DNA from 3 places in the Streptomyces sp. 4F14 genome. Region 2 is predicted to be linked to each of the others. Evidence: riboswitches for the same ligand, from Rfam matches in the RefSeq annotation. Region 2 holds a riboswitch; each other region holds the start of a gene.

Region 1 (6,303 bases), on a different contig from region 2:
CGGACGCCAGAATGTCACGCACCGTGCGCGCGCGATCGGTCCTTGTGGATGCGGTTCCGAGGGCCATACCCGCAGGTTAGCCAGCGCGGGCGCACTACCCCAACCAGCACTGGGAAAATGCCCAAATCCTCAGGGGTGATGTTCGGTTATCGGACGGATCCGGCCTCGTTCAGGCGCTTCCTGAAGCGGGCCGCCGCCTCGCCGGGGTCGTCCGCGTCGGCGATGGCGCGGACGACGACCACTCTGCGTGCACCCGCGTCCAGGACCTCGTCGAGGTTCGTGAGGTCGATGCCGCCGATCGCGAACCAGGGGCGGTCCGTGGCCAGGGAGGCGGTGTGGCGGACCAGGTCCAGGCCGGGGGCGTGGCGGCCGGGCTTCGTGGGGGTGGGCCAGCAGGGGCCCGTGCAGAAGTAGTCCACGCCCTCCTGGACCGCCGCGGCCTCAGCCTCCGCCGCCGAGTGCGTGGAACGGCCGATCAGCGTGTCCCCGCCCACGATCGCCCGTGCGGCGGGCACCGGGAGGTCGCCCTGCCCCAGGTGCAGGACGTCCGCGGCGGCCGCGTGGGCGATGTCCGCGCGGTCGTTCACGGCGAGGAGCCTGCCGTGCCGCGCGCAGGCGTCCGCGAAGACCGCGAGGTGCTCCAGCTCCTCCCCGGCCTCCAGCCCCTTGTCCCGCAGCTGCACGATGTCCACTCCCCCGGCGAGCACGGCGTCCAGGAACTCCGGAAGGTCACCCTGACGCTTGCGGGCGTCCACACAGAGGTAGAGACGGGCGTCGGCGAGACGGGCTGCGGCGTCGGGCATGTGGGGTTCCCCCGGGGGTGAGTGGGTGGTGGCAGTGGCGGTCTGCCGGCGGTGGCGCCCGCGCGGGAGGGGCTTCGGGTTCCGGGAGGACGTTCCCAGCACCGGGCTCGGAAAACATCCGGAGCCCGGCGGCCGTACGGAGCTGGTCAGGGCCGGCGATCGGGCCGTGGAGGTCTTCCCGCGTGCCGGGCCCCGCCGGGTCGCGGCCGCTCCGCCGGTCGGCGCGGCGCCCGCTCACGGCAGGGTGCGTCTCCGCTCGGGCCCGGCGGGGGCCGTGCCCGGCGAGGTACGGCTCCGACTCAGCCGGAGCCGTACCTCAGCCGTGCCTCGGCCTGTCTCGTGGTCAGACCGCCAGGGCCTGTGCCCTGCGTTTGACCTCGGTGCCCCGGTTCTCCAGGAGGGCCTGCGCCGGGGTGCCGGGGAGGGTGGGGTCAGGAGTGAAGAGCCACTCGATCATCTCCTCGACCGTGAAGCCGTCGTCCCGCAGGACCGTCAGGAGGCCGGGGAGGCCCTTGACGACCTTGTCGCCGTCGATGAAGGCGGCGGGGACGTGCAGCGCGCGGTTCTCACCGCGGCGTACGGCGATCAGCTGGCCCTCCTTCACCAGCTGCCGTACGCGCGTCACCTCCTCGTCGAGCTGTTCGGCGATGTCGGGCAGGGTCAGCCAGGCGGGGACAAGCGCGTCGATCTTCGTGTCAATCTCGGTCACGACACCAAGCCTGCCATCTGCCACTGACACTCGGAAGCCGGGACCACCCGGACCGGTACCTCACCGGCCCCCTGGACCCGCCCGGGAACCCCCGCGGGGAGCCCTCTCACGCCACCGCCGACTTCAGCGGCAGCCCCGCATCCGCCAACGCCTCCGCGTCCATCACGGCCCCCGCCTCGATCAGCCGCCGCCCCTGCGCCAGATCCCGGGGCCGCCCCACCGCCAGGAGCGCCGCCAGCCGCCCCTCCCGCAGCCAGCACACCGACCAGGCCGGTCCGGACGGCTCCCCGCGCCAGACCATCGTGTCGGCGCCGGCGTGGTGCCCCACGTACTGCACGAACCGCCCGAACTGCTCGGACCAGAAGTATGGGACGGGGTCGTAGGCGACGAGGGGCGCCCCGGTGGCGGCCGCGAGGATGTTCGCGGCGACCGTACGGGGGCCCTGGAGCGCGTTGTCCCAGTGGTGGATCAGGAGGCGTTCGCCGTACCGCGCGGAGGGGAACGAGGCACAGTCGCCGACCGCGTGGACGTCGGCGGCGGAGGTGCGCAGGTGGGCGTCGGTGACGACCTCGCCGTGGGCGCCCAGGGCGATCCCGGAGGACCGCAGCCACCCCGTCGCGGGCCGCGCCCCGATGCCGACGAGGACCGCGCCCGCGGGGATGCGTGTCCCGTCGTCCAGGAGCACCGCGCCCGGCTCGACGCTCCGTACGCGCGCGTGGGTGCGCAGGTCGACCCCGAGGTCGGCGTACCAGTCGGTCATCGGAGCGGCGACCTCGGCGGGCAGCGCGCCCGCGAGGGGCCGGTCGGCGGCCTCGACGACGGTGACCGCGCAGCCCGCCTCGCGCGCGGCGGTGGCGAACTCGGCGCCGATCCACCCGGCGCCCACGACCACGACGTCGTGCTGGTCGGCGAGGACGGGACGGAGGCGTTCCGCGTCGTCGAGGGTGCGCAGGAGGTGGACGCCGGGGACGCCTTCCGTGCCGGGCAGGAGGACCGGTTCGGCGCCGGTGGCGAGGACGAGCGTGTCGTACGGGACGGGGCCGCCGTCCGTGTCCACGACGTGCTCCTCGACCCGCACCGCGAGCGCCTCGCGGCCGAGGAGGAGGTCGATGCCGAGGGCGGTGAAGTCGATGTCGAAGGCGGAGCCGTCGGTCTTGCCGAGGAGGACGGCCTTGGAGAGCGGGGGGCGGTCGTACGGCTGGTGGGGTTCCGCGCCGATGACGGTGACCGTCCCGGTGAAGCCCTGTTCGCGCAGGGCGACCGCGGTCTGCACCCCGGCCATCCCGGCGCCGACGACAACCACGCGCGGGGCGTCCGTTTCCTGCGTCTGCTCGCTCACTCGATCACCATAGAGGCGTGACGTTGCGTCAGTCAGGGGCCCGGTTCCGTGACCTGCTCCACAACGCTCGTACCGGCGCCCTCCTGGGACTCCCACTCCCACGTCTCGTCGAGCCGCAGGCGCCCGTCGGGGAGCGTCACGACCGTCGACACGCAGTGGCCGGAGGCGGTCGTCCCGTCGGTGCGCAGCTGCACGTACCGGAAGTCGACGCGGTCCCCCGCGCGCGTGCCGACGAGATGGCCGCGTACGACGTCCCCGCCCGCGTAGTCGGCCCAGACCACGCCGTCGCGCTCGCGGTACGTGAACCGGGTGCCGGTGCCGACCTGTCCTGGCGCCTGGTCGGCGACGGGGGCGAACACGAGGCCGTCGAGGGTCAACTGAGGCTCCCTTTACGAGGTGCGGGGGGTGCGGGCTAGGGTGGTGGCCAACGTAAAGCACTCGCGGGAGCCCGGGCGTACCGGGCTGAGAGGGAGGCTGGCCGGCCTCCGACCGTACGAACCTGATCCGGGTCATGCCGGCGAAGGGAGGGGCTGGACGCCCATGTCGCCTACGCGTCCGTCTGACGTCCTCGTGGTCGGGGGCGGGATCATCGGGCTGGTCACCGCCTGGCGGGCCGCCCAGCGCGGTCTGAGGGCCGCTGTGCTGGATCCCGAACCGGGGGGCGGGGCCGCCCAGGTCGCCGCCGGGATGCTGGCCGCCGTCACCGAACTGCACCACGGCGAGCAGACCCTGCTGGGTCTGAACCTCGCCTCCGCGCGCCGGTACCCCGATTTCGTGGCCGAACTGGCCGAGGTCACCGGGCACGACGTCGGCTACCGCCGCTGCGGCACGCTCGCCGTCGCGCTCGATGCCGACGACCGGGCCCACCTGCGGGAACTGCACGCCCTGCAACGGCAGTCCGGGCTGGAGTCCGAGTGGCTGTCCGGGCGGGAGTGCCGCCGTCTTGAGCCGATGCTCGCGCCCGGGGTGCGCGGGGGGCTGCGTGTCGACGGCGACCATCAGGTCGATCCCCGTCGGCTCGCCGCCGCGCTGGTCGTCGCCTGTGAGCGCGCGGGGGTGGTCCTCCACCGGGAGTGGGCCGAGCGGCTCGACGTCACCGGGGGGCGGGCCACCGGCGTGCACACGCGCGCGGGCGCCTCCCTGGGCGCCGGGCAGGTCGTGCTCGCCGCGGGCAGCCTCAGCGCGCGCCTCGACGGGGTCCCCGACGCCGTACGGCCGCCCGTACGGCCCGTGAAGGGGCAGGTGCTGCGGCTCGCCGTGCCGGGGGCGTACGCGCCCTTCCTGAGCCGTACCGTGCGGGCCGTCGTCCGCGGGAGCCACGTGTACCTCGTGCCCCGCGCGAACGGGGAGCTCGTCGTGGGGGCCACCACCGAGGAACAGGGGTGGGACACCGTCGTCACCGCGGGAGGTGTGTACGAGTTGCTGCGCGACGCGCACGAGCTGGTGCCCGGGATCACCGAGCTGCCGCTCACCGAGACGCGCGCGGGGCTGCGGCCCGGGTCGCCCGACAACGCGCCTCTCCTCGGGCCCACCGGGCTCGACGGGCTGCACCTCGCCACCGGGCACTACCGCAACGGGGTCCTGTTGACGCCGGTCACCGGGGACGCGCTCGCGCACGCGTTGACCTGCGGTGAGCTGCCCGAGGAAGCCCGTCCCTTCACTCCCCGGCGCTTCGGTGCCGGCTCGCTTCTGGAGCACGCCGTATGAACATCTCCGTCAATGGCGAGGTGCGGGCCGTCGATGCCGGGACGGTGCTCGACGCCGTCGTGCGGGCGCTCGTTCCCGTGCCGGCCGGTGTCGCCGCCGCGCTCAACGAGAGCGTCGTCCCGCGCGCGGGGTGGTCGACGACCGTCCTGTGCGACGGGGATCGGGTGGAAGTCCTCACGGCTGTCCAGGGAGGTTGAACCATGGCTGATGATCCGTTTCTGCTCGGGGGTACGGCGTACTCCTCCCGGCTGATCATGGGGACCGGGGGTGCGGCCAGTCTCGACGTCCTGGAACGGGCGCTGGTCGCGTCCGGGACCGAGCTGACCACTGTCGCCATGCGGCGGGTCAACCCTTCCGTGCAGGGATCGGTTCTGTCCGTTCTTGATCGGCTCGGGGTGCGGGTGTTGCCCAATACGGCCGGCTGTTTCACCGCGGGGGAGGCCGTTCTGACCGCCCGGCTCGCGCGGGAGGCGCTCGGGACGTCGCTCGTCAAGCTCGAAGTGATCGCCGATGAGCGGACGTTGTTGCCTGATCCCGTCGAGCTGCTGGAGGCGGCGGAGGTGCTCGTCGACGACGGGTTCACCGTGCTGCCCTACACCAACGACGATCCCGTGCTCGCGCGCAAGCTGGAGGATGTGGGGTGTGCCGCGGTCATGCCGTTGGGGTCGCCGATCGGGTCCGGGCTCGGGATCCGGAATCCCCACAACTTCCAGTTGATCGTCGAGCAGGCGCGGGTGCCGGTGATTCTGGACGCGGGGGCCGGTACGGCGTCCGATGTCGCCTTCGCCATGGAGCTGGGGTGTGCGGGGGTGATGCTGGCGTCCGCGGTGACCCGGGCGCAGGATCCCGAACTGATGGCGTCGGCGATGCGCTCCGCTGTCGAGGCGGGGAGGTCGGCTCGGCTGGCGGGGCGGATTCCTCGGAGGTACTTCGCCGAGGCGTCGTCTCCTGCGGAGGGCTTGGCCGCGTTCGACCCTGAGCGTCCGGCTTTTTGATCCTTTCCCCACCCACGCACCACCCGTTTCCAGTCGATCGAGGGGTGGACGCCTCCCGTGGGGCTTCGCGCCGCCGGCGGCTTTCCGACCGGGGGCGACCCGGCGGCCTTCCGGCCGGGGGTCACACTGCGGCTATCCGACCGGAGCCACACTGCGGCCTTCCGGCCAGGGGTCACACTGCGGCCTTCCGACCGGGAGCCACACTGCGGCTTTCCGTCCAGGGGCTACCCGGCGGCCTTCCGGCCGGGGCCACCCGGCAGCGGCCTTCCGGCCAACGGCCACCCGGCGGTCTTCCTGCCTGCCGTCCCCGTGATCCCCGCCACTCCCGGAACCCTCCGTTCCGGGAAAGTCGTGCGTGGGGCGTCACAAGGCTGTTCCCGTCGGGGCCGGGCGGATCTCGGTGTCAGTGGGGGCTCGTAGACTCGGGGGCGTGGATACGACCCTTCAGGACCCTCTCGTCGGGCAGGTGCTCGATGGGCGTTATCGCGTCGATGCGCGGATCGCGGTTGGCGGGATGGCTACGGTCTACAGGGCCGTGGACATGCGGCTGGACCGGGTGCTGGCGGTGAAGGTGATGCATCCGGCGCTGGCGGCGGACGGTGTGTTCGTCGAGCGGTTCATCAGGGAAGCCAAGTCGGTTGCTCGGCTGGCGCATCCGAATGTGGTGCAGGTTTTCGATCAGGGTGCTGACGGGGGGTACGTGTACCTGGCGATGGAGTACGTCGCGGGGTGCACGTTGCGGGATGTGCT
Region 2 (6,303 bases):
CGTTCTACGTGCCCTTCCTGGCCACGTTCGTCGCGCTGATGCTCACCGCCGAGGACGGGCACCGCCGGGTGCTCGTCTTCCTGGTCCTGACGGTCGTCAGCGATACGGGTGCGTACGCCGTCGGCTGGCGCTTCGGCAAGCACAAGCTCGCGCCCCGCATCAGCCCCGGCAAGACCCGCGAGGGCCTGCTCGGAGCCATCGCCTTCGCGATGGCCGCCGGCGCCCTCCTCATGCAGTACGTCATCGAGGACGGCACCTGGTGGCAGGGGCTCCTCCTCGGTCTCGCCGTCGCCGCGAGCGCCACACTCGGCGACCTCGGCGAGTCGATGATCAAGCGGGACCTGGGCATCAAGGACATGGGCACGCTTCTGCCGGGCCACGGCGGAATCATGGACCGCCTGGACTCCTTGCTGCCGACGGCGCCGGTGGTGTGGTCGCTGCTGGTGCTGTTCGTCGGCTCCGGCTGACCTGCTGTGTAGCAGCCTTGCAACGCCGAGCCCCCTCCCTTCTCCGGGTGGGGGCTCGTTGCGTAGGGTGCGCGCATGAATCGTGCGAGACGTGAAGAGGACGGCACCTATCACGGGGACTTACAGTGCCGGTGGTGCGGTGCGCTGCTGAGCCAGAACGGGCGGCGGCGGGCGAAGTTGTACTGCGGGCCGTGGCATCGGACGAAGTCGTACACATCGAATGTCATCGGTGCCGTGCTGGCGCTCTTCTGACCCGGTCGGCGTACGCGTGGGGATCTGCGACACTGGTGAGTGTTATGCCTAAGCCCGGAGAACTTACTTTCGTCGCCCCCCGCGGAGCCAAGAAGCCGCCGCGGCATCTTGCCGACCTCTCGCCCGCCGAGCGGAAAGAGGTCGTCGCGGAGATCGGGGAGAAGCCGTTTCGTGCGAAGCAGCTTTCGCAGCACTACTTCGCGCGGTACGCGCATGATCCGGCGGAGTGGACGGACATTCCGGCGGGGGCGCGGGGCAAGCTTCAGGAGGCGTTGTTCCCTGAGCTGATGAGTGTCGTGCGGCATCTGTCGACCGACGAGGGGGCTACGCGCAAGACGCTGTGGCGGCTGTTCGACGGAACGCTCGTCGAGTCCGTGCTGATGCGGTACCCGGACCGGGTGACGATGTGCATCAGCTCGCAGGCCGGGTGCGGGATGAACTGCCCGTTCTGCGCGACCGGGCAGGCTGGTCTCGACCGGAATCTGTCCACCGCCGAGATCGTGCACCAGATCGTGGACGGGATGCGGGCGCTGCGGGACGGGGAAGTGCCCGGGGGGCCTGCCCGGCTCTCCAACATCGTCTTCATGGGGATGGGCGAGCCCCTCGCCAACTACAAGCGGGTCGTCGGTGCGATTCGCGCGCTGACCGACCCGAACCCCGACGGCCTCGGGCTCTCGCAGCGCGGGATCACCGTCTCGACCGTCGGGCTCGTCCCGGCGATCAACCGGTTCGCCGACGAGGGGCTGAAGTGCCGGCTCGCGATCTCGCTGCACGCGCCCGACGACGAGCTGCGCGACACCCTCGTCCCCGTCAACACCCGCTGGAAGGTCCGCGAGGTGCTCGACGCCGGGTTCGAGTACGTCGAGAAGTCGGGCCGCCGGCTGTCGATCGAGTACGCGCTGATCCGGGACATCAACGACCAGGGCTGGCGAGGCGACCGCCTCGGGCGGCTGCTGCGCGGCAAGCCCGTGCACGTCAACCTGATCCCGCTGAACCCGACGCCGGGGTCCAAGTGGACCGCGTCGCGGCCCGAGGACGAGAAGGCGTTCGTGGAGGCCATCGCCGCGCACGGCGTGCCGGTCACCGTCCGGGACACCCGGGGCCAGGAGATCGACGGGGCGTGTGGACAGCTCGCCGCCACCGAACGATAAGCTCGTAGTCGTACATCCATATATCCGACAGGGGAGCGCGACAGCGCTGAGAGTGCGGTGCACAGGCCGCAGACCCTCTGAACCTCGCCCAGGTCATTCTGGGTAGGAAGTTCGGTCATCACCGTGAAGAAGTTCGTCGTCGTCGCCGTGGGTCTCGGCATGGTCGCGCTGTCCGCGTGCGGATCATCGTCCGGGGAGTCCGATAGTCAGACCTCCTCCGGCTCCAAGACCGTCACCCTCGTCAGCCACAGCTCCTGGGCCGTCTCCAAGCCCGTCCTCGCCGCCTTCGAGAAGACCTCCGGCTACAAGGTCAAGGTCCTCACGGACGGCGACGCCGGGCAGGCCGTCAACAAGGCGATCCTGACGAAGGACAACCCCCAGGGCGACGTCTTCTTCGGCGTCGACAACACCCTCCTGTCCCGCGCCCTCGACAACGGCCTCTTCCAGCCGTACGAGGCGAAGGGGCTCGCGCAGGTCGGCGCGGAGTACCGGCTCGACGCCGGAAAGCACCGGGTCACGCCCATCGACTACGGCGACATCTGCGTCAACTACGACAAGAAGTACTTCGCCGACCACAAGCTGGCCCCGCCGGCGACGTACGACGACCTGGTCAAGCCGGAGTACAAGGACCTGCTGGTCACCGAGAACGTCTCCACCTCCTCCCCGGGCCTCGGGTTCCTGCTCGGGACGGCCGCCAGGTACGGGGACGGGGGCTGGCAGGACTACTGGAAGAAGCTCAAGGCCAACGGCGTCGAGGTCGTCGACGGCTGGGACCAGGCGTACAACGAGGTGTTCTCCGGGTCGGCCGGCGGCAAGAAGGCGAAGGGGGACCGGCCGCTCGTCGTGTCGTACGCCTCCTCCCCGCCCGCCGAGGTGATCTTCGCGGACCCGAAGCCGGCACAGGCCCCGACCGGGGTTGCCGAAGGGACGTGTTTCCGGCAGGTCGAGTTCGCGGGGCTGCTCAGCAACGCGAAGAACGCGGCGGGCGGCAAGGCGCTGATCGACTTCCTGATCGGCAGGGAGTTCCAGCAGGACATGCCGCTGAACATGTTCGTGTACCCGGTGCTCCAAGGCGCCGCGGTCCCGGCCGAGTTCACGAAGTTCGGGCCCGCCGCGAAGTCCCCCGAGACCATGGCCCCGGCGAAGATCGCCGCCGACCGTGACGACTGGGTCAAGACGTGGGCCTCTCTCGTCCTCAAGTAGTCCGGCTGGGCCTGATGGCCCTGCCGCTGGCGTTCTTCGGGATCTTCTTCGCCTACCCGGTCGTCGCGATCCTGCTGCGCGGCCTGCACGCCGACGGGACCTGGCACCTCGGGCGGCTGTGGGACGTCCTCGGGCAGTCCGACATCCGGCACGTCCTGTGGTTCACGACCTGGCAGGCACTCGCCTCCACCACGCTGACCCTGCTGATCGCGCTGCCGGGAGCGTACGTCTTCGCCCGCCTCGACTTCCCCGGCCGGGGCGTGCTGCGCGCGGTCGTCACCGTCCCGTTCGTGCTGCCGACGGTCGTCGTCGGTACGGCGTTCCTGGCGCTCGTCGGACGCGGCGGGCTCACCGACGAGCTGTGGGGCGTACGGCTCGACACGACCGTGTGGGCGATCCTGCTGGCGCACGTCTTCTTCAACTACGCGGTCGTCGTGCGGACCGTCGGCGGGCTCTGGGCGCAGCTCGACCCGCGGCAGGAGGAGGCGGCGCGGGTGCTGGGGGCGTCGCGGCTGCGGGCGTTCCGCAGCGTGACCCTTCCCGCGCTCGGGCCCGCTGTCGCGGCTGCCGCGCTGATGGTGTTCCTGTTCACGTTCACGTCGTTCGGGGTCGTGCAGATCCTCGGCGGGCCGACGTTCTCGACGCTGGAGGTCGAGATCTACCGGCAGACGTCCGAGATCTTCGACCTGTCGACGGCCGCTGTGCTCACGGTCGTTCAGTTCCTGTCGGTGGGCGCGATCCTCGCCGTGCACGCGTGGACCGTACGGCGGCGGGAGAGCGCGCTGCGGCTGGTGGACGCGTCGGTGACGGCGCGCAGGCCGCGCGGCCTCGGCCAATGGGCGCTGCTGGCCGGGGTGTTGACGACGATCGCCCTTCTTCTCGTCCTCCCCCTCGCCGTCCTGGTCCAACGCTCCCTCGGCGGCACGGACTTCGCCTACTACCGGGCGCTGACCTCCGACGAGGGCAACGTCTTCCTGGTGCCGCCGATCGAGGCGATCGGCAACTCGCTTCAGTACGCGGTCGTCGCGACCGGCATCGCGCTGCTGATCGGCGGACTCGCCGCCGCCGCGCTCGCCCGGCGTGACGCGGGGCGGCTGGTGCGGGGGTTCGACGCGCTGCTGATGCTGCCGCTCGGGGTGTCGGCGGTGACCGTCGGGTTCGGGTTCCTCATCTCGCTCGACGAGCCGCCGCTGGATCTGCGGAGTTCGTGGATCCTGGTGCCGCTGGCGCAGGCGCTCGTGGGGGTGCCGTTCGTCGTGCGGACCATGCTGCCGGTGCTGCGCGCGGTGGACCAGCGGCTGCGGGAGGCGGCGGCCGTGCTCGGGGCGTCGCCGTGGCGGGTGTGGCGGGAGGTCGATCTCCCGTTGGTGCGACGGGCGTTGCTCGTCGCCGCCGGGTTCGCGTTCGCCGTGTCGCTCGGGGAGTTCGGGGCGACCGTGTTCATCGCGCGGCCCGACAACCCGACGCTGCCGGTGGCCGTGGCGCGGCTGCTGGGGCGGGCCGGGGAGCTCAACTACGGGCAGGCGATGGCCCTTTCGACGATCCTGATGCTGGTGTGCGCGGTGGCTCTGCTGGTGCTTGAGCGGCTGCGGACCGATCGGAGCGGGGAGTTCTAGGTGCTGAGGCTTGAGGGTGCGACCGTGCGGTTCGGGGGGCGGGCCGTGCTGGACGCCGTCGATCTGGAGGTGGGCGAGCACGAGGTGGTGTGCGTGCTCGGGCCCAGCGGGAGCGGGAAGTCGACGCTGCTGCGGGTGGTCGCCGGGCTGCAACCCCTCGACGCCGGGCGGGTGTCGCTCGGGGGGAAGGACCAGGGTGGGGTGCCCGTGCATCGGCGGGAGGTCGGGCTGATGTTCCAGGACCATCAGCTGTTTCCGCAGCGGGATGTCGCCGGGAACGTCGCTTTCGGGCTGCGGATGCACGGTGCCTCGAAGGGGGAACAGGCGGCGCGGGTCGAGGAGTTGCTCGACCTTGTCGGGCTGCCGGGAGCCGGTCGCAGGGCTGTCGCCGCGCTGTCCGGGGGTGAGCAGCAGCGGGTCGCGCTGGCCCGGGCGCTGGCTCCCCGGCCTCGACTGCTCATGCTGGACGAGCCGTTGGGGCAGTTGGACCGGTCGCTGCGGGAGCGGCTCGTCGTCGAACTGCGGGAGCTGTTCCGGGGGTTGGGGACGACCGTGCTCGCCGTCACGCACGATCAGGGGGAGGCGTTCGCGCTCGCCGACCGGGTGATCGTCATGCGGGACGGGCGGATCGCCCAGTCCGGTACGCCCCTTGACGTGTGGCAGCGGCCCGCCGACGCGTTCGTCGCGCGGTTCCTCGGGTTCGAGAACGTTGTACCGGCCTCTGTGCAGGGGGAGTTCGCGCTCACGCCGTGGGGGAAGGTGCCGGTGCCCGCCGGGTCGGCGCAGGGGGAGCGGGACGTGCTGGTGCGGGCCGCCGGGGTGCGGATCGGGGACGGGGCGCGGTGTGTCGTCGTCGGACGGACGTTCAAGGGGACCCACGTCTCGGTGCAGTTGGCGCCCGAGGGTGACGGGCCCCGGCTGGAGGCGGCGGTGGCGCTGCGGGAGGCGCCGGGAATCGGGGACGTCGTCGGGGTGGGGTTCGACGCGGCCGAAGTGGTCGTTCTCGGCGGGGACGAATCCGACTAGCGTCGGAGTATGACGCTTCTTTCGCACGACCGTTACTGCGACGAGATCGCCCTGCGGGTGGCGGGGCTGCGGGCGGTGGTGAGTTCCGGGACGGATCTCACCACGGTGGTCCCGACCTGCCCCGACTGGTCCCTGGAAGACCTGATGCGGCATGTCGGGGGCGCGCTCGGGTGGGTCGAGCGGATGGTGCGGGCGCGGTCGGCGGAGCGGCTGCCGGAGGTGGTGGCGCCGCAGTTCGCGGGAGACGCGGCGGCGCTCGACGCGTGGCTCGCGGAGACCGGGCACGGCGTCGTGGGCGCGCTGCGGGAGGCCGGGGCCGAGGCGCCGGTGTGGACCTGGACGTGGGCGGCGCGGGCCGGCTCCGGGTTCTGGGCACGCCGTATGGCACACGAGCTGACCGTGCACGGCGCCGACGCGGCGTTCGCGGCGGGGGCGCGGTACGAGGTGGCGGCCGAGGTCGCCGCCGACACGCTCGACGAGTGGCTCGACATCGTCGTCTGGGTGCAGCGGAACATGCCGCACGCCGCCGCCGAGGAACTGGGGGAGGGGGCGCGGGGGAGTCTCCATCTGCACGCGACCGACGTGCCC
Region 3 (6,303 bases), on a different contig from region 2:
CGGTAGTACGTCATGACCTGATCGACGTGCGTGTCCCAGCCGGACGCGTCCGCGAAGGACCCCAGGGCTCCATCGGTGCCGAATCCGAAGCCCCCGCCGTCATGCAACAACCGGACGTCTTCCCCCGACGCCAGCGCCAACTCCCAGGCGGCCACGGGCTCGTCCCGCAACAGCAGGCGTACGGCGACGGGATCCTCCGTCTCGACATGCTCGCCCATGAAGTCGTACTCGTACCCGACGACGGCCTCCTGCATGGGGTACGTCCCCGGCGCGAACCCCTGCACGAGCTCACGTCCGTCGGCCGAAGGATCGGCGACGACCAGCCTGCCGCTGGGCACCCGCAGCCGGGCGATCTCCCGCACCCCGACGACCGTCATCTCCGGCTGGACGTCGGTCGAGAACTTCGTCCCGACGGTGAACAACTCGGTCAGGTAGGCCGGTTCTGCGGGCCGGGGCGAAACCCAGAGCTGGGGCTCGTGGACCGGCTCGGCGGGCTCGGCCTCCTCCGCGTCCACCACCACCGGCGCCGTCCCGGTCTCCCCGGAGACCAGCAACCACCCCTCTCCCCCCACCCCCAACGCCCCTCTGCCCAACCATCGGTCACCCTCGTCGATGTCCGCGGGCGTGTGCGTGGCCCCGCCCCTCGGCCGCTCGACGACCTTGCGCCCCTTGCCGTCGGGGTACAGCTCCTGCCGCACCCACGTGACATCGCCCCCGAACTCCTCCTGCTCGGCGGACACGTACAACCAGGCCCCCACCCGCAGCAGAAAAACCCGCTCCTCCTCCAGCAGCCGCCAATCGGCCTCGGCCTTGCGCCGGCCCCACTCGTCGTACCCCCACACCCCGACGTACGACGCCCCCCAGTCGACAAGATGCACCTCCACCGGCTCCCTCCGCCCAGCCACCCGGTGGACCATCACATATGGCTCCCCCTCCGCGTCCCGCGCCTCGGCCTGTTCCCGGGACAGCGGCCCCACCGCGGCCCGGCCTCTCAGATCCCACCCCACCGCGTACGACACGAACACCTTGTCCACGACACTTGCCCCCACATATCGAACAACCTTGCCAAAACCGTAACCCCCGCCACTGACAACGCCCCATCACGAGGAATACCGGGCTGGGTCACTGCGTCGCGGCGGACGTCATCTCCATGGAATCCACGTGGAGCTGCGGGACAGTCAGCGACCCCCCGACCTGCGTCTCATACGTGAGAGACCCGTTCATCTCGACCTTCGCCTCGAAGGTGTCACCCACGATGAAACGCTCAAGCTGTGCCGCGTCTCCGGTCAGGATGGTGTTGGTCGGATATTCGTAGCTCTCCACGTGCCGAACACCGTCGACGTCGGCACGGAATGTCTCCGAGCCCGTCATCGCGTCGAACTGAGTGACCACCCCGTACACGACGTACCGCTCCCCACTGTGCGCATCGGGGTCCTTGGCGATCTGCGCCCATTCCCGTGCGGTCAACCGCTCGTAGGTCGCCGCAGCCGAGGACGGCGCGGCCTGAGCCGATGCGGCCGGAAGGCGAAAGGCCGTCCCGGGCAGGAGGAAAAGCAACCCGAGTATCGTCAGCGTCCCTATGGTGATCGCTCGTCTGTTCATCGGATCTCCCGGGGTGGTCTCCCCCTTTGTCGATCGTAGATCCGTGCCACGCGACTGTCTCTCCGAACCCGGGCCCGCAGCGGCTTACGCCCCCGCGGGCCCGAGGAGAAGCGGGACTGCTCAGTCCGCGATCGGCAGATACACCCGGTTCCCCGCCGCCGCGAACTCCTTCGACTTCTGGGCCATGCCCTCCTCGATCTCCCCCTGGCTGCCGCCGTGTTCGCGGCGGATGTCCTGGGAGATCTTCATGGAGCAGAACTTCGGGCCGCACATGGAGCAGAAGTGGGCCGTCTTGGCGGGCTCCGCGGGGAGGGTCTCGTCGTGGAAGGCGCGGGCCGTGTCCGGGTCGAGGGCCAGGTTGAACTGGTCCTCCCAGCGGAACTCGAAGCGGGCGTCGGAGAGGGCGTCGTCCCAGTCCTGGGCGCCTGGGTGGCCCTTGGCGAGGTCGGCCGCGTGGGCGGCGATCTTGTAGGTGATGACGCCGGTCTTGACGTCGTCGCGGTTGGGGAGACCGAGGTGCTCCTTGGGCGTGACGTAGCAGAGCATCGCCGTCCCCCACCAGGCGATCATCGCCGCGCCGATCCCGGAGGTGATGTGGTCGTACGCGGGCGCGACGTCCGTGGTCAGCGGGCCGAGCGTGTAGAACGGCGCCTCGTCGCAGATCTCCTGCTGGAGGTCGATGTTCTCCTTGATCTTGTGCATCGGGACATGCCCGGGGCCCTCGATCATCGTCTGTACGTCGTGGCGCTTGGCGATCCGGTTGAGCTCGCCCAGCGTGCGCAGCTCGGCGAACTGCGCCTCGTCGTTGGCGTCCGCGATCGAGCCGGGCCGCAGGCCGTCGCCCAGCGAGTAGGTGACGTCGTACGCGGCGAGGATCTCGCAGAGTTCCTCGAAGTTCTCGTACAGGAACGACTCCCGGTGATGCGCGAGGCACCAGGCCGCCATGATCGAGCCGCCGCGCGAGACGATGCCGGTCTTGCGGTTCGCGGTCAGCGGGACGTACGGGAGACGGACACCGGCGTGGACCGTCATGTAGTCCACGCCCTGCTCGGCCTGTTCGATCACCGTGTCCTTGTAGATCTCCCAGGTCAGCTCCTCGGCCCGGCCGTCGACCTTCTCCAGCGCCTGGTAGAGCGGCACCGTGCCGATGGGGACGGGGGAGTTGCGCAGCACCCACTCCCGGGTGGTGTGGATGTTGCGGCCGGTGGAGAGGTCCATGACCGTGTCGGCGCCCCAGCGGGTCGCCCAGGTCATCTTCTCGACCTCCTCCTCGATGGAGGAGGTCACCGCCGAGTTCCCGATGTTCGCGTTGACCTTCACCAGGAACCGCTTGCCGATGATCATCGGCTCGATCTCCGGGTGGTTGACGTTCGCGGGCAGGACGGCCCGCCCCGCCGCGATCTCCTCGCGGACGACCTCGGGCGCGACGTTCTCCCGGATGGCCACGTACTCCATCTCCGGCGTGACCTCGCCCCGGCGGGCGTACGCGAGTTGGGTGACCGCCCGTCCGTCCCGGCTGCGGCGCGGCAGGCGCGGGCGGCCCGGGAAGACCGCGTCGAGATTCCGCAGGCCACCGCGCGGAGAGGTGTGCTTGATCCCGTCGTCCTCGGGGCGGACGGGACGGCCCGCGTACTCCTCGGTGTCGCCCCGGGAGACGATCCAGTTCTCCCGCAGCGGGGACAGGCCCCGGCGGACGTCCGTCTCGGCGGACGGGTCGGTGTACGGGCCCGAGGTGTCGTACAGGGTGACCGACTGCCCGTTGGTGAGATGCACCTGACGGACCGGCACCCGCAGATCGGGGCGCGAGCCCTCGACGTACGCCTTGTGCCAGCCGATGGACTTCCCGGCCCCGCTGTCAGCCGCGTCCGTGCTGGCCGCGTTCTGCGTGGAGGCAGGCGTGCGTGCGTCCTTGATGGTCATGAGACCTACTCCCTACGCCGGCATTACCCGGTAACAGGTTCAGCGGTCGACGCAGCCGCTTCCGTCTGCCGATGTTTCATGTGAAACATCACTCGAACCCGGTGACGTTTCACGTGAAACACCGCGAAGACGAAGGTCAGCGCCCTCTCAGCCCGGTGCTCCGAGCTCCCGCGTGTGCAAAGGTGCCTCCACGCTAGCGGTATTTGTGGCGCGGTGAACAGTGGGCCTCTGCCGTTCTTGCGATGATCGGTCGGTGACCACGACACCCCGCTCCCCGTTCCCCCCGCCTCCCGAGCCGTCCCGGGACGGGTACGGCGGTGAGGGCGCGGGTCCCACCGACGGCTCCGCGCCGGGCGAGGGCGACGGCGTTCCCGGACGCGGCCCCGCCCCCTCCGGCAACCGCCCCGGCACCCGGCTCGGCTCACTCCCACGCCGGGGCGCGGCCCCCAGACCACCGGACTTCCGGCGTACGGGGGAGCAGGGCCCCGGCACCAACCCGCCCCCCGCGCCCCAGGGTTACGGCTACGGCGTCGGCCCGACCCTGCGCCCGGAGGACACGGGTCCTACGCCGCAGGTGAGGCGCCCGGCGTACGAGAGCGGCCCGGTACCGAGGGTGTCGATGCACGACAGCGGCCCGGTGCCCCAAGTGGGCGGGAGCGGCCTCGGCCCTCATATGTCCCCGCAGGACAGCGGTCCCCTGCCTCAGGTGCCCCCGCACAACAGCGGCCCCGTCCCCCGCGTCCCCGAGCACGAGGCCCACGCCCACCAGGGCGGGCAGCACAGCGCGGGGCCCGGATCCGATGGGCACTCCCACGGCGGCCCTCCCGGTGGCGGGCACGGCGGGCACGGTGACTCGCACGGCGGAGGGCACGGCGGCGGCCACTCGCACTCGCACAGCCATGGCCCCGCCGCCCCCGTCTCCCGGCACCTCCGCAAGGTCATCGGCGCGATCCTGATCCCCTTCGCGGCGGCCGTGGTCGTGGGGCTCGCGGTGCTGTGGCCCGGCGGTGCTCCGCCCCACGAGCGGACCGGGGTCGGCTTCGACCGGCAGACGCAGCAGGCGACGGTCACGAAGGTCGAGAAGCTGAGCTGCGCGTCCGTCAACGCGTCGGGGGTGCCGCCGACCGGTGACACCTCGACGGCCGAGGGCTCCTCGGCGGTGCAGGAGGCGCGCGGCACCTGCAAGCGGGCGACGATCCGGGTGGACACGGGCAGCGACAAGGGCCGTACGTTCACGGAGATCATCCAGCCGGACCAGTCACGGCAGTTGAAGCAGGGTCAGAAGGTCGTCGTCGCGTACGAGCCGTCCGCGCCGAAGGACCTCCAGTACTCCGTCGCCGACATCAACCGGCGCTTCCCGATGGCGCTGCTCGCCGGGATCTTCGCCATCGCCGTCGTGGTCGTCGGCCGGCTGCGGGGCGTCATGGCGCTGGTCGCGCTGGCGATCAGCTTCATGATCCTGAACTTCTTCATCCTGCCGGCCATCCTCCAGGGCTCGAATCCGCTGGTCGTGGCGGTGGTCGGGTCGAGCGCGATCATGCTGATCGCCCTGTATCTGTGTCACGGCCTCTCGGCCAGAACCTCGGTGGCGGTGCTCGGCACGCTGATCTCGCTGCTGCTGATCGGCGTCCTGGGCTCGCTGTTCATCGGCCGGTCCGCGCTCACGGGCAACACGGACGACAACACCGGCCTGATCCACGGCCTGTACCCGTCGATCGACATGAGCGGTCTGCTCCTGGCCGGCATCATCATCGGCTCGCTGGGTGTCCTGGACGATGTGACGGTCACCCAGACCTCGGCGGTCTGGGAGCTGCACGAGGCGAACCCCACGATGGGCTGGCGCGGCCTGTACCGGGCGGGCATCCGCATCGGCCGCGACCACATCGCGTCCGTCGTCAACACCCTGGTCCTCGCCTACGCGGGCGCCGCCCTCCCGCTGCTGCTCCTCTTCTCGATCGCCGACAGCGGCGTCGGCACGGTCGCCAACAGCGAGCTGGTCGCCGAGGAGATCGTCCGTACGCTGGTCGGCTCCATCGGCCTGGTCGCCTCGGTCCCGGTCACCACGGCCCTCGCGGCCCTGGTCGTCTCGGCGGACCGCCCCGAGGCGAAGGGGGCGCCCACACCGGCGGCGGCCCCGACGCAAGCACCGGCAGCGGCGAAGGGAGGCCGGGGGCGGCGCCGCAAGCACTGACGGCTCCGAGGTACGGGGAACTTCGGGGACATGACAGCCCCCGAAACCCCACCTCCGCCGGCGAACGCCCCTCGCCGAATCCCCCAGCCTCAGCAGAACCGTTCCTGCACAGACCCGGAACCGCTGAAGCGTTTCCCCCGCCCCTCGCCCCACCCGGCCTCACCCCGCGCTCTGCTCCTCCGCCAGGATCCGCCCCAACGCCTCGTCGAGATGCGCGTCGAAGTCCGCGAAGGACGCCTCCTGACCGAGGGGGACCACCCGGTCCGTACGGTCGAGGAACGCGATGAGGGGCGCCGCGGAGGAGCGGAACACGGCCTGGTCGGCGCCCACCTGGAGGCGGATGAGGACCTCGCCGAGCGACTCGGGATCGGTGGGGGCGATCCGGACGTCACCCTCGCCGCAGGGCCGGGCGACCCCGTCGACGAGGAGTTCGCGCCCGAACGTCCAGGTCACCGGCGCGTCCCCGGGCAGGTGGAAGGTGAGCCGGACGGCGTACGGGTCGTCCGGCTCGTACCCCAGCTCCACCGGGATCCGGAACGCGAGCTCCTCGGAGACGAGGAAGCTCATCATGACCTCTGCCTGAACTGTCT

What was found. A riboswitch is a leader RNA that binds a small molecule or an ion and turns the genes downstream of it on or off. The one in region 2 is predicted to bind thiamine pyrophosphate.
Region 1: another riboswitch for thiamine pyrophosphate. It lies ahead of thiO (glycine oxidase ThiO); the one in region 2 lies ahead of ACLZOT_RS35335 (thiamine ABC transporter substrate-binding protein).
Region 3: another riboswitch for thiamine pyrophosphate. It lies ahead of thiC (phosphomethylpyrimidine synthase ThiC); the one in region 2 lies ahead of ACLZOT_RS35335 (thiamine ABC transporter substrate-binding protein).

What each region holds. Positions count from the first base shown of each region.
Region 1 covers NZ_JBLRVY010000002.1:206,877-213,179, reverse strand. The annotation lists gene metF (methylenetetrahydrofolate reductase [NAD(P)H]) at 1-67, opposite strand, end outside; gene thiE (thiamine phosphate synthase) at 147-803, opposite strand; gene ACLZOT_RS03265 (Rv2175c family DNA-binding protein) at 1,147-1,512, opposite strand; gene ACLZOT_RS03260 (NAD(P)/FAD-dependent oxidoreductase) at 1,619-2,851, opposite strand; gene ACLZOT_RS03255 (hypothetical protein) at 2,884-3,228, opposite strand; TPP riboswitch at 3,282-3,394, shown strand; gene thiO (glycine oxidase ThiO) at 3,392-4,558, shown strand; gene thiS (sulfur carrier protein ThiS) at 4,555-4,755, shown strand; gene ACLZOT_RS03240 (thiazole synthase) at 4,759-5,553, shown strand; gene pknB (Stk1 family PASTA domain-containing Ser/Thr kinase) at 5,984-6,303, shown strand, end outside.
Region 2 covers NZ_JBLRVY010000025.1:162,049-168,351, forward strand. The annotation lists gene ACLZOT_RS35325 (phosphatidate cytidylyltransferase) at 1-467, shown strand, start outside; gene rlmN (23S rRNA (adenine(2503)-C(2))-methyltransferase RlmN) at 764-1,870, shown strand; TPP riboswitch at 1,890-1,997, shown strand; gene ACLZOT_RS35335 (thiamine ABC transporter substrate-binding protein) at 2,030-3,073, shown strand; gene ACLZOT_RS35340 (ABC transporter permease) at 3,088-4,689, shown strand; gene ACLZOT_RS35345 (ABC transporter ATP-binding protein) at 4,690-5,715, shown strand; gene ACLZOT_RS35350 (maleylpyruvate isomerase N-terminal domain-containing protein) at 5,725-6,303, shown strand, end outside.
Region 3 covers NZ_JBLRVY010000010.1:61,690-67,992, forward strand. The annotation lists gene ACLZOT_RS18905 (DUF4241 domain-containing protein) at 1-1,049, opposite strand, end outside; gene ACLZOT_RS18910 (hypothetical protein) at 1,123-1,602, opposite strand; gene thiC (phosphomethylpyrimidine synthase ThiC) at 1,723-3,522, opposite strand; TPP riboswitch at 3,515-3,704, opposite strand; gene ACLZOT_RS18920 (YibE/F family protein) at 4,196-5,713, shown strand; gene ACLZOT_RS18925 (SsgA family sporulation/cell division regulator) at 5,873-6,303, opposite strand, start outside.